One region of the Streptomyces solicamelliae genome, then DNA from elsewhere that is predicted to be linked to it. Evidence: riboswitches for the same ligand, from Rfam matches in the RefSeq annotation. Region 1 holds a riboswitch; the other holds the start of a gene.
The links. Region 1 has a riboswitch for glycine ahead of gcvP (aminomethyl-transferring glycine dehydrogenase). Riboswitches for the same ligand answer to the same signal wherever they lie in the genome.
Positions count from the first base shown of each region.

Region 2: another riboswitch for glycine. It lies ahead of gcvT (glycine cleavage system aminomethyltransferase GcvT); the one in region 1 lies ahead of gcvP (aminomethyl-transferring glycine dehydrogenase).

Region 1 covers NZ_CP160404.1:918,679-925,209, reverse strand. The annotation lists gene ABZO31_RS04285 (DNA polymerase IV) at 1-991, shown strand, start outside; gene ABZO31_RS04280 (PRC-barrel domain-containing protein) at 988-1,356, opposite strand; glycine riboswitch at 1,472-1,567, shown strand; gene gcvP (aminomethyl-transferring glycine dehydrogenase) at 1,745-4,630, shown strand; gene ABZO31_RS04270 (DUF5999 family protein) at 4,697-4,903, opposite strand; gene ABZO31_RS04265 (hypothetical protein) at 5,160-5,762, opposite strand; gene ABZO31_RS04260 (glutamate--cysteine ligase) at 6,263-6,531, shown strand, end outside.
Region 2 covers NZ_CP160404.1:5,040,318-5,046,848, forward strand. The annotation lists gene glyA (serine hydroxymethyltransferase) at 1-400, opposite strand, end outside; gene gcvH (glycine cleavage system protein GcvH) at 414-791, opposite strand; gene gcvT (glycine cleavage system aminomethyltransferase GcvT) at 865-1,989, opposite strand; glycine riboswitch at 2,157-2,259, opposite strand; gene ABZO31_RS23600 (AAA family ATPase) at 2,400-3,062, shown strand; gene ABZO31_RS23605 (enhanced serine sensitivity protein SseB) at 3,234-3,974, shown strand; gene ABZO31_RS23610 (enhanced serine sensitivity protein SseB C-terminal domain-containing protein) at 4,025-4,828, shown strand; gene ABZO31_RS23615 (ABC transporter substrate-binding protein) at 5,057-6,531, shown strand, end outside.

The DNA of each region.
Region 1 (6,531 bases):
CTCGGCGAGTGCGCGGGAGGCCGGTGAGCGGCTGCGCAGGGACATTCTCGGCACCACGGGGCTGACGGGGTCGGTGGGGCTCGCGGGGTCGAAGATGCTCGCCAAGATCGCCTCGGAGGAGGCCAAGCCCGACGGTCTGGTGCTGATCGAGCCGGGCACCGAGCGGGAGCTGCTCGGGCCGAAGTCGGTGCGGATCATCCCCGGCGTCGGGCCGGCCACCGGAGAGCATCTGCGGCGGGCCGGGATGACCACGGTCGCGGATCTCGCGGCGGCCGGCGAGGACGAGCTCGTACGGCTGCTGGGGCGGGCGCACGGCTCGTCGCTGCACCGCATGGCCCTGGGGTACGACGACCGGCCCGTGGTGGCGGAGCGGGACGCCAAGTCGGTGTCCGTGGAGGACACCTTCGACGTGGACCTGCACGACCGGTTGCGGATCCGGATCGAGGTGGAGCGGCTCGCCGAGCGCTGCGTGGGGAGGCTGCGGGCCTCCGGTCACTCGGGGCGGACGATCGTCCTGAAGGTGCGCCGCTTCGACTTCTCGACGCTGACCCGCTCCGAGACCCTGCGCGGGCCGACGGACGACCTCGGCGTGGTCCGGGAGGCCGCCGCCCGGCTCCTCGAGGGCGTGGACACCACCGGCGGGGTACGGCTGCTCGGGGTCGGTGTCAGCGGGCTCGCCGACTACACGCAGGAGGACCTGTTCGCGCAGGCCGCGGAGGCCGCGGCTCCCGACCCCTCGGCCCCGGCCGAGGAGGGGCCCGTCGCCGCCGAGCCGTCCGAGTCGGAGCCGCCGCGCGAGCGCCACTGGTCTCCCGGCCAGGACCTCCGGCACGCCGTGTACGGCCCCGGCTGGGTGCAGGGCAGCGGCGTCGGCCGGGTCACGGTGCGCTTCGAGGAGCCCGGCTCCGCGCCCGGGCGCGTACGCACCTTCCAGGTCGACGATCCCGACCTGGAACCCGCCGACCCGCTGCCGCTGGTCCCGCGGAGCTAGCTGTCGTCCCGGCCCGCGAGGCGGCCGAAGTCGCGGTCCTCGTGGGTCGCGGGCGGCAGGGCGATGTTGTAGTGGCGGTAGAGCTGGATCTCCTGCTCCGGCGAGAGGTGCCGGCCGACGCCGAAGTCCGGGGCCTCCTTGATCAGGGACCGTTCGTACGGCACGTGGAGGCCGTCCGAGGCCAGCTCGCTGTTCTCCAGGGGGACGAACGCGTCACGGCTGAACAGGCCGGTGCGGAGGGCGGCCCACTCGGGGACTCCGGTCGCGTCGTCCAGGTACACCTCGTCCACGGTGCCGATCTTGGCCCCGTTGCGGTCGTACGCCTTGCGGCCGATCAGGCTGCGCGGATCGATATCGGTCTGCACGGTCCCTCCAGATGGTCGCAACTGCTCTCCAACCCCTACGAAAGTGCACAACAGAGATATCGGCCACTTGAGCGATCTGGAGGCGCAAGGGCGCTGGTAGGCTGGCTGTGGCTGTCGACCCCGCGCGGGAGAGTCCTCCGGAGACTTCCGGAGGCGCCGAAGGAGCAAATCCTCCCCGGAATCTCTCAGGCCCCCGTACCGCGCGGACGAGGTCACTCTGGAAAGCAGAGCGGTAGTCCCACGGCATCCGCTCTCACCGACGGTGAAAGCCGGCCTGCTCCCATGCGCGCCGGTGAAGCTCTCAGGTTGAGATGACAGAGGGGGAGGCCGTCCGGGCACCTGCGCCGTGGTGCCCCTTCAGGGTCGTGACGACCAGGAGGCCTCCGCAATGACCGCCAACCGCACCCCGCTCTCCGCACTCGAACAGGGCATCCCCTTCGAGGCGCGGCACATCGGGCCGGACGCCGAAGCCCGCGCCAAGATGCTCGCGCAGGTCGGCTACGGCTCCCTCGACGAGCTCACCGCCGCCGCGGTGCCGGACGTGATCAAGAGCGCCGAGGCCCTGGGCCTGCCGGCCGCCCGCACCGAGGCGGACGTGCTCGCCGAGCTGCGCACGCTCGCCGACCGCAACCAGATCCTCGCGCCGATGATCGGCCTCGGCTACTACGGCACCTTCACCCCGCCGGTCATCCTGCGCAACGTCATGGAGAACCCGGCCTGGTACACCGCGTACACGCCGTACCAGCCGGAGATCTCGCAGGGCCGCCTGGAGGCGTTGCTCAACTTCCAGACCGTGGTCGCCGACCTCACCGGCCTGCCCACCTCCGGCGCCTCGCTGCTCGACGAGGGCACCGCCGCCGCCGAGGCCATGTCGCTCTCCCGCCGGGTCGGCAAGGTCAAGAACGGCGTGTACGTCGTCGACGCCGACGCGCTGCCGCAGACCATCGCCGTCATCGAGACCCGTGCCGAGCCGACCGGCGTCGAGGTCGTCGTCGCCGACCTGTCCGCCGGTATCCCCGCCGAGCTCGCCGAGCGCGGCGTCTTCGGCGTGCTGCTGCAGTACCCGGGCGCCTCCGGCGCGGTCCGCGACATCAAGCCGGTCATCGACCAGGCCCACGAGCTCGGCGCGATCGTCACCGTCGCCGCCGACCTGCTCGCCCTCACGCTGCTGGCCTCCCCGGGCTCCCTCGGCGCCGACATCGCCGTCGGCACCACCCAGCGCTTCGGCGTCCCGATGGGCTTCGGCGGCCCGCACGCCGGCTACATGGCCGTCCAGGACAAGCACGCCCGCTCGCTGCCCGGCCGCCTGGTCGGCGTCTCCGTCGACGCCGACGGCAACAAGGCGTACCGCCTCGCCCTGCAGACCCGCGAGCAGCACATCCGCCGCGAGAAGGCCACCAGCAACATCTGTACCGCGCAGGTGCTGCTCGCCGTCATGGCCGGCATGTACGCCGTCTACCACGGCCCCGACGGCCTGAAGACGATCGCGCAGCGCACCCACCGCTACGCCGCGATCCTCGCCGCCGGTCTGCGCGCCGGCGGCGTGCAGCTCACCCAGGGCGCCTTCTTCGACACCCTCACCGCCCGTGTCCCCGGCAAGGCCGACGAGATCGTCGCCGCCGCCCGCGCGGCCGGCGTCAACCTGTACCGCGTCGACGCCGACCACGTGTCGATGTCCTGCGACGAGACCACCGGCCGCGAGCAGCTCGCCGCCGTCTGGTCCGCCTTCGGCGTGACCGCCGACGTGGAGGCCCTCGACGCCGCCACCGAGGACGCGCTGCCGGCCGACGGCCTGCGCTCCGACACGTACCTGACCCACCCGGTCTTCCACGCGCACCGCTCCGAGACCGCGATGCTGCGCTACCTGCGCAAGCTCGCCGACCGCGACTACGCGCTCGACCGCGGCATGATCCCGCTCGGCTCCTGCACCATGAAGCTGAACGCGACCACCGAGATGGAGCCGGTGACCTGGCCCGAGTTCGGCCAGATCCACCCGTTCGCGCCGATCGAGCAGGCGCAGGGCTACGTCACGCTCATCACCGAGCTGGAGGAGCGCCTCGCCGAGGTCACCGGCTACGACAAGGTGTCCATCCAGCCCAACGCCGGTTCCCAGGGCGAGCTGGCCGGTCTGCTCGCGGTCCGCGCGTACCACCGCGCCAACGGCGACGAGCAGCGCACCGTCTGCCTCATCCCGTCCTCCGCGCACGGCACCAACGCCGCCAGCGCCGTGATGGCCGGCATGAAGGTCGTCGTGGTCAAGACCGCCGACGACGGCGAGGTCGACGTCGAGGACCTGCGCGCCAAGATCGAGCAGTACCGCGACGAGCTGTCGGTGCTGATGATCACCTACCCGTCCACGCACGGTGTGTTCGAGGAGCACGTCGCCGACATCTGCGCCGCGGTGCACGACGCCGGCGGCCAGGTGTACGTCGACGGCGCCAACCTCAACGCGCTGGTCGGCCTCGCCAAGCCGGGCCACTTCGGCGGCGACGTCTCGCACCTGAACCTGCACAAGACCTTCTGCATCCCGCACGGCGGCGGCGGCCCCGGCGTCGGCCCGGTCGGCGTCCGCGCCCACCTCGCCCCGTACCTGCCGAACCACCCGCTGCAGCCGACGGCCGGCCCGGAGACGGGCGTCGGCCCGATCTCGGCCGCCCCGTGGGGCTCGGCCGGCATCCTGCCGATCTCCTGGGCGTACGTCCGGCTGATGGGCGGCGAGGGCCTCAAGCGCGCCACCCAGGTCGCGGTGCTCGCGGCGAACTACATCGCCAAGCGCCTGGAGCCGCACTACCCGGTGCTGTACACCGGTCCGGCCGGCCTCGTCGCGCACGAGTGCATCGTCGACATCCGTCCGCTGGCCAAGGCCACCGGCGTCAGCGTCGACGACATCGCCAAGCGCCTGATCGACTACGGCTTCCACGCGCCGACCATGTCGTTCCCGGTCGCCGGCACCCTGATGATCGAGCCGACCGAGTCCGAGGACCTGGCCGAGCTGGACCGGTTCTGCGACACGATGATCGCGATCCGCGCCGAGATCGAGAAGGTCGCCTCCGGCACGTGGCCGGCCGACGACAACCCGCTGGTCAACGCGCCGCACACGGCGGCCGCGCTGGGCGGCGAGTGGGACCACGCGTACAGCCGCGACGAGGCCGTCTTCCCGGCCGGCGTCTCCGCCGCGGACAAGTACTGGCCGCCGGTGCGCCGCATCGACGGTGCGTTCGGCGACCGGAACCTGGTCTGCTCCTGCCCGCCGCTGGACGAGTACGACGCCTGAGCATGAGTGAAGGGCCGGTCCGGAGGATCCTCTCCGGGCCGGCCCTTCGCCGTGTGCGGGTGGTGCTCAGGCCGCCTGCGCCACCTGACCCGTGGTCAGCGGCCGGTGCGGCGCGATGACCTGGCCGTCCGGCAGCAGCTCACCGGTGTCCTCGAAGAGCAGGACGCCGTTGCACAGCAGACTCCAGCCCTGTTCCGGGTGGTGCGCCACCGGGCGCGCCGCCTCCCGGTCGGCGGAGTCGGCGGTCGGACAGGCAGGCTGATGCTGGCACATGGATGGGTTCTTTCGCTGCGTGGTGGTGAGTGTCCTGCGGCTCGATGCGTTGTTCATGGCCGCCCCCGTGGTGAGTTCGTACGGTCCAGTGTTCCCCTACGGAAGGCGATCCGCAGGGATTTCACGGCAGCTCTTCCTACTAGAGAATGACGCATCACCCGCGCGGGCGGTTCAATCCAACTGCACGGCCCCTTCGGATGGTTCGGGATGGTCCCGGCGGGCTAGTCCGTACGGAGGGGGCCCCGTACGCCTGTGCTCAGGCGGCGGGGGCCGGTGAGCCGAACAGGGGTGTGGGAGCCAGTCGCAGGGTGAGGACCGGCAGCAGATCGGCGACCCGGTAGGGCCGGTGCGAGGCGATCCCGGGGGGTGCGGGCGCCAGTGGGATGAGCAGGTCGGCCGGGTCGGGGACCCCGTCGGCCCCGTCGGCCGCGGTGTCGCCGTGCAGCCAGAGCGTCAGCATGTACAGGTCCGGGACGGACAGCAGTCGCGGCTGGTACGTCCCGGGCAGCGACTCGGCCTGGACCAGGGCGCGTTCGGTGGCGGCGAGGTACGGCCCCTCGAAGAAGTGGGAGAAGGACCAGCCGTCGGGCGTGAGGACGGCGTCCCCGGCGGCCACGGCCCGTTCGGCGCCCCGGATCAGGAACCGCCAGCCGGTGAGCCGGGTGCGCGGCGGCTCGGCCGACGGGGTGACGTGATCGCGTACGTCCAACACGTGGACGGGCAGAGGCAGTTCGGGGCTCAGTGGTCCCTGGTGGGACCGCAGTGCGGGCGTGCGTGCCTCGCGGACGGCGGTGGGGGAACCGAGGGCCGTGAGGACAGTGCGCAGGGCCGGCGCAGGGGCCGGAGAAGGCTGGAGCATGGTGGGTCGCCTCTCGCTCAAGAGACAAGGGTGATGCGGGCAGACGCGGACGGACGGCGCTGTCGGCTGCGGGGCCGGGCCGGAAGCGGGACACGCGGGCATGACCGGGCGCCGACACTCTGCCTCGTCCGCGGAGTTTATACGACGGCTGTTCAGACATTGTTTCCGCTAGCCGTGCGCGATATTCCCGGCAAGGCCCGATCAGGTCTTGTTCTCCGGGGGATACGCCGGATTTCCGGCGAACGCACGTCCACGGCCTGCGAGTTCTCCGTAGGGACGGACGGCCGAATTGATTCGGTGCCGGTCCGAACCTGTCGTACTCGGCTTCGACGGAATATGCGTGATGCGTCGTGCCCGGGGTAAGTGCCGGTGGTTCGGCGTTACTCAGACTACCGGCCGATCGGCGGCCGCGCAGGCGTTATGGATCAGTCAGCTGGGCATTATCGTCCGTGACGCGAGCGACGGAGCCGTGGGCTGCCCACTCGAGGAGGGACCCTTCGATGGGGGAGAAGGTCGTGGCAGACGGGTTCGACCTGTCCGATCGACAGAAATACCGCAGGAAGTTGCAGCAGTGCCTGGCGGGACTGGCGCGGCTGCTGGCGGAGAAGAGGTTCGACCGGCCGCGCAATCTGATGGGCCTGGAGATCGAGCTCAATCTCGCGGGCGGCGACGGCCTGCCCCGGATGATGAATGCCGAGGTCCTCGACCGCATCGCCAGCCGTGATTTCCAAACGGAACTCGGCATGTTCAACCTCGAGGTCAACATCGC
Region 2 (6,531 bases), 4.1 Mb from region 1:
TCAGGCGCATGCCGTGGGTGAGGTGGCCGCCGTGGGCCAGGTCCAGGCCCAGGATGGTGTCGCCCGGCTGGGCCATCGCGAAGAGCGCGGCCTGGTTGGCGGAGGCGCCGGAGTGCGGCTGGACGTTGGCGTACTCGGCGCCGAACAGCTCCTTCACCCGGTCGATGGCGATCTGCTCGGCGACGTCGACGTGCTCGCAGCCGCCGTAGTAGCGGCGGCCGGGGTAGCCCTCGGCGTACTTGTTGGTGAGGACCGAGCCCTGGGCCTCCATGACCGCGACCGGAGCGAAGTTCTCCGAGGCGATCATCTCGAGGGTGGACTGCTGACGGTGGAGCTCGGCGTCGACGGCGGCGGCGACGTCCGGGTCCAGCTCGTGGAGAGGGGTGTTCAGAAGCGACATCGGGAGTGTGTCCTTAGCTGCCGGAGAACTCGGTGTACTCGTCGGCGGAGAGCAGGTCCTTCGGCTCCTCCGCGACGCGCACCTTGAAGAGCCAGCCGCCCTCGAACGGAGCCGAGTTCACCAGCGCCGGGTCGTCGACGACGTCCTGGTTGGCCTCGACGACCTCGCCGGTCACCGGCGAGTACAGGTCGCTGACGGACTTGGTGGACTCCAGCTCGCCACAGGTCTCGCCCGCGGTCACCGTGTCGCCGACCTCAGGGAGCTGGACGTACACGACGTCGCCGAGGGCGTTCGCCGCGTGCTCGGTGATGCCGATCGTGGCGACGCCGTCCTCGACGGGCGACAGCCACTCGTGCTCCTTGCTGTAGCGCAGCTGCTGGGGGTTGCTCATGACCTGAATTCTCCTGTACGCGGGGGAGTGCTGGTGAACGGGGGAGTGGGTGCGGGACGAGACGTGCTCAGTGTCACTTCTGGCGCTTGTAGAACGGGAGCGCCACGACCTCGTACGGCTCGTGCGTGCCGCGGATGTCCACGCCGACGCCGGGGGTGCCGGGCTCGGCGTGCGCCGCGTCGACGTACGCCATGGCGATCGGCTTGCCGAGCGTCGGGGACGGGGCGCCGGAGGTGACCTCGCCGACGACCTCGCCGGCGACGACGACCTGCATGCCGGCGCGGGGCACCCGGCGGCCCTCGGCGATCAGGCCGACCAGCTTGCGCGGCGGGGCGGTCTCGGCGCGCTCGGCGGCCTTCTCCAGCGCCTCGCGGCCGACGAAGCGGCCGTCGTTGGTCGTCTTCTCGAACTTCACGACCCGGCCGAGACCGGCGTCGAAGGGGGTCAGCGAGGTGGTCAGCTCGTGCCCGTACAGCGGCATGCCCGCCTCCAGGCGGAGCGTGTCGCGGCAGGACAGGCCGCAGGGCACGAGGCCGACGGGCGCGCCGGCCTCGGTGAGCGCCTTCCAGACGCCCTCGGCGTGCTCCGGCTTCAGGAACAGCTCGAAGCCGTCCTCGCCGGTGTAGCCGGTGCGGGCGATCAGCGCGGGGACGCCGGCGACGGTGCCGGGCAGGCCGGCGTAGTACTTCAGGCCGTCCAGGTCGGCGTCGGTGAGCTGCTTGAGGATGCCGGGGGACTCCGGACCCTGCACGGCGAGCAGCGCGTACGCGTCGCGGTCGTCGCGGACCTCGGCGTCGAAGCCCCCGGAGCGGGCGACGAGGGCGTCGAGGACGATCTGGGCGTTGGAGGCGTTGGCGACGACCATGTACTCCGTCTCGCCGAGGCGGTAGACGATCAGGTCGTCGAGGATGCCGCCGTCCTCCTGGCAGATCATCGTGTAGCGGGCGCGGCCGACGCCCACCGTCGAGATGTTGCCGACCAGGGCGTGGTCGAGCAGCTCGACGGCCTGCGGGCCGGTGACCGTGATCTCGCCCATGTGCGACAGGTCGAAGAGACCGGCCTTGGTGCGCACGGCGTTGTGCTCGTCGCGCTCGCTGGCGTACCGCAGCGGCATGTCCCAGCCGGCGAAGTCGGTCATGGTGGCGCCCAGCGAACGATGCAGCGCATCGAGGGCGGTCTGGCGGGGGGCGGTGCTCATCTGGATGGCTCCCGGTTCCAGGGGGCGTGGCGTGCAGGGCACGGCCGGTGCATGACGGGTGAGGACTTCCTCCCCATCTGTCATGGAACCTGAGAGGTTCACCGGGGGCATCCCCGGCTTGCACCTTGGGTGGGACCGCGACGACGCGGCCCGCTTTTCAGATCTGCCTCATCCACGCGGTATCGGGGCCTGAGAGATTCAAGGGAGGGTCTTGCTCCTTCGGCGCCCGGTCCGGATTGCTCCGGTCCAGGACTCTCCCGCGCGGATTCGAGCGGCCGGTATGTGGTTGTGTGCGCTTGGCGCGCACATCATTGCATGCGGGATCTCATCGGCAAATCGCTTGTGCCTCATTACCGTCTCTTTACACTTTGTGGGCAAGGGTCCTACAGACCCGGCAGGGGGAGTGACGCATGACCTGGCAGCGAACCGGAGCGATGGCGACAGGAACGGGCATACCGGCCCAGCGGGTGCAGCGAGCCGCCCGGCGGGCGGTGCCCGTGCTGCGCGATCTGCGCCAGCGGGACGGCCGCGGGCCACGCGTGCTCGCCTTCGCGGAGGGCGACGTGGTGGTCGTCTCCGGACTCCCCGGCAGCGGAAAGTCGACGCTCATCCGGCGTACGGCCGAGGGCCGGGCCATCGACTCGCAGGACGTGCGTGAGCGCTGGGAAGCGAAGATGCCGGGCTTTCTGCCGTACGCCGTCTACCGCCCCCTGGTACGCGTGGCGCACTACGCGGGACTGCGCTCCGCCCTGCGCTCCGGCCGGAGCGTGGTCGTCCACGACTGCGGCACGCAGGCCTGGGTCCGCCGCTGGCTGGCCCGGGAGGCCCGCCGCCGCGGCCGCTCCCTGCACCTGGTCCTGCTCGACGTCACCCCCGAGGTCGCCCGCGAGGGCCAGCGCGACCGGGGCCGGGGCGTGTCCGGGTACGCCTTCACCCGGCACCGCCACGCCGTCGGCCGGCTGCTCGCCGCCGCCGAGGCACAGCGCCCGCCGGCCGGCTGCGCCACCACCACTCTGCTCGACCGGCCCGCCGCCACGGCCCTGCGCCTGATCGCCTTCCGCCCGGCGCACTGACCCGCCCCGGCGGCGACGCCCTGACCTGCCCGGAAAGCGGAGTGCAACCCTCCGCCGCTGGGCGCGGTCCTGGTGGGAGAAGTCACGGCGTCCGAATCGGGGGCAGCATGCCCGCGCTGTCGGTCCGCGACGTTAAGGTGCCCGCAGGAAGCGGCGCTGAAAGGGAAGAACGTGGACTTCGCATGGCCGGGCAACGAGCTGGAGGAGACGCTCGCTGCCGCGCTCGGCGCCCCTGACGCGGGGGCCCGGCTCGTCGAGGTCCTCGGGCGCAGCCACGTGTGGGTGCCCCTGCCGGAGGGCGGCGGCCCCGAGAGCACCTCCCTCGACCTGCCGACCGTGGAGATCGGCGGCGCCGCGTACGTGCCCGTCTTCAGCTCCGAGCAGCAGTTCCTGGCCTGCGTCGGCACCCACATGTCGTACACCGTCGCCCCCGCCCGCGACTTCGCCCGCGGACTGCCCCCGCAGCTCGGCCTCGCCGTGAACCCGGGCGGCACCGTCGGCGTGCCGCTGCCCCCGCCCGCCGTCGCCGAACTCTGCCGCACCGGCCGCAGCGCCCTCGACGGCCCCGCCACCGGCGGCCGGGTCACGCTCTACGAGCCCGACTGGCAGGACGACCCGGTCGACTTCCTCTCCGCCGCGGCCGCCGAGTTCGAGGCCCTCGGCAGCGTCACCACCGCCCGCCGCGCCCTCGCCCGCGTCGAGGGCGGCGAGCCCGCGCTCTTCGTCGGCGTCCAGCTCTCCGTGTACGACGGCGTCGACCGCGACGCCCCTCTCGACGCGCTCGGCCGGGCCCTCGGCCGGACTCCGGTCCGCTGGCCGGTGAACATCGTCCTGCTCGACGTCGCGCAGGACCCCGTGGCCGACTGGATGCTGGCGAGGGTGCGGCCCTTCTACCAGCGCGTGTACGCATAATCGAAGCCGAACGGCAGACGGAAGCAGACGGAAGAGGGGCGGAACCCAGGGTGAGTGCGTCGCGCGACGCTGCGGCCGGCCGGACCGGGCAGGCCGGCGGTCAGGTCGAACACCTGCTGCGCCAGGTCGCTCCCGGCCGCTACGACGCGTACGAGGCGCTCCTCGGCGCCCTCGCCGGCGAGCAGCTGTGGATGCTGCTGTGGCACGGCCGGCCGGGCGCCCCCGACGCCCAGTACGGGAACATGCAGGTCGACGGCCTCGGCTACGCGCCCTGCGTCACCTCCGCCCAGGAGCTGGCCGCCTCCGGCTGGACCCGCGACCACGAGGTCGTCACCGGCCGGGACATCGCCCGCGCCCTCTACCCCGACCGCTGGGGCATCTGGCTGAACCCGCACGCCCCCGGCGGCGGCGTCGGCATCCCCTGGGCCGATCTGCGCCGCATCGCCACCGGCCTGGACCGGATGCCCGCCGGACCCCTGCGGCTCTCCGAACCCGCCCTCGAACTCCCGCAGTTCTACGCCCTGCTCACCCAGAACGCGCACCGCACCCCCGCCGTCCGCTCGCTGCGCCGCGCCTGGGTGCAGCCGGTGCTCGGCTCCCCGTACCTGGCCATCGGGCTCGATCTGTACGACACCTCGCCGGCCTCCGTCGAGTCCGTGCGGGCGATGATGCGCCAGTCCGTGACCGCCGTGCCCGACGGGCTGCCCGTCTCCACCGTCGCCATGTCCGACACGTTCGACCCCGTCTCGATGTGGCTGCACGCCTCCGCCCGGCCGTTCTACGACCGCGAGGCCCACGGCGGCGGCGCGTCTCACCAGCCGGGCTACGGCTACCCGCCCGCGCCGCCGCGCTGAGACCCCGGCCGGCGGTGCCCCGCCCCCGGCCGAAAACCCCCTGCCGAGCTGAGGTTTTGGCTCCGCTTTCGGGCGCCGAACGCTGCGATGTCCTGCATCGGACCGATTTGCCAACTGTCCGGGTCTCAGCTTGATATCACCGCTATGCGGACTGTTCTCTGCGCTGTCACTCGCCAGTAGCGTTCGCCCGGTCAAGACCACGCAGTATGGCGAGCCAGGGGTGGACCCATGCGAATATTCAAGTCCCGGGCGACCCGGGCTTTGACGGCGGCCCTCACGGTCGGCCTCATAGCCACCGGGTGCGCGAGCGAGCGGGGGGACGGCGACAAGGGCGGTGCCAAGGACACGTTCGTGTTCGGCGCCCCCGGTGACCCGGCCTCCCTCGACCCGGCCCTCGCCAGTGACGGCGAGACCTTCCGGGTCACCCGACAGGCCTTCGAGGCGCTCCTGGAGCACGAGTCGGGCGGCAGCAAGCTCGTCGGCGGCCTCGCGGAGAAGTGGTCCAGCAACCCCGCGGGAACGGTCTGGACGTTCAACCTGCGCAAGGGCGTGAAGTTCCACGACGGCGAGAAGTTCGACGCCTCCGCGGTCTGCGCGAACTACGACCACTGGTTCAACTGGAAGGGCACCTACCAGTCGAGCGCGGTCTCCTACTACTGGCAGACCATCATGGGCGGCTTCAAGACCAACGAGGACAAGGAAGCCCCCAAGCCGAACTACAAGTCCTGCACCGTCAAGGACGACAGCACGGCGGTCATCGAGGTCCTCGAGCCCTCCGCCAACCTGCCCGGCGGCTTCTCGCTGCAGGCCCTCGCGATCCACTCGCCGAAGGCCCTCAAGGAGTACGCGAAGCAGGCGGCGACCGCCAAGGGCGACGCCATCACGTACCCCAAGTACAGCCAGGAGGCCGGCCTGGTCGCCGGTACCGGCCCGTACAAGATCACGAAGTGGAACAAGGGCAACAAGGAAGTCAGCCTGACCCGCTTCGACGACTACTGGGGCGAGAAGGCCAAGGTCAAGAACCTGGTCTTCCGCACGATCGACACCGAGGACGGCCGCCGTCAGGCGCTGCAGGCCGGTGACATCAACGGCTACGACCTGGTCGCGCCCGCCGACATCAAGACCCTCGAGGGCGCCGGCTTCAAGGTGCCGACCCGCGACGTCTTCAACCTGCTGTACGTCGGCATGTCGCAGGAGAAGAACCCGGCGCTGAAGAAGCCCGCGGTCCGCCAGGCCATCGCGCACGCCATCGACCGCGAGAACATCGTCAAGACCCAGCTGCCCGAGGGCGGCAAGGTCGCGACGCAGTTCATGCCGGACACGATCGCCGGCTTCTCCGAGAACGTGAAGAAGTACAACTTCGACACGGCCAAGGCCAAGCAGCTCCTCGCCTCCGCCGGCGAGAGCGCCCTCTCGATCGAGTTCTGCTACCCGACCGAGGTCACCCGGCCGTACATGCCGGCCCCGCAGGACATCTTCGAGCTGATCAAGGCCGACCTCGAGAAGGCCGGCGTCAAGGTCACCCCGAAGCCGATGAAGTGGAACCCGGACTACCTGGACGCCACCGAGGCCGGCTCCTGCGCCCTGCACATGCTCGGCTGGACCGGTGACTTCAACGACGGTTACAACTTCATCGGCACCTGGTTCGCCGAGTACGACAAGCAGTGGGGCTTCAAGGACGACAAGGTCTTCGCCGCGGTGAA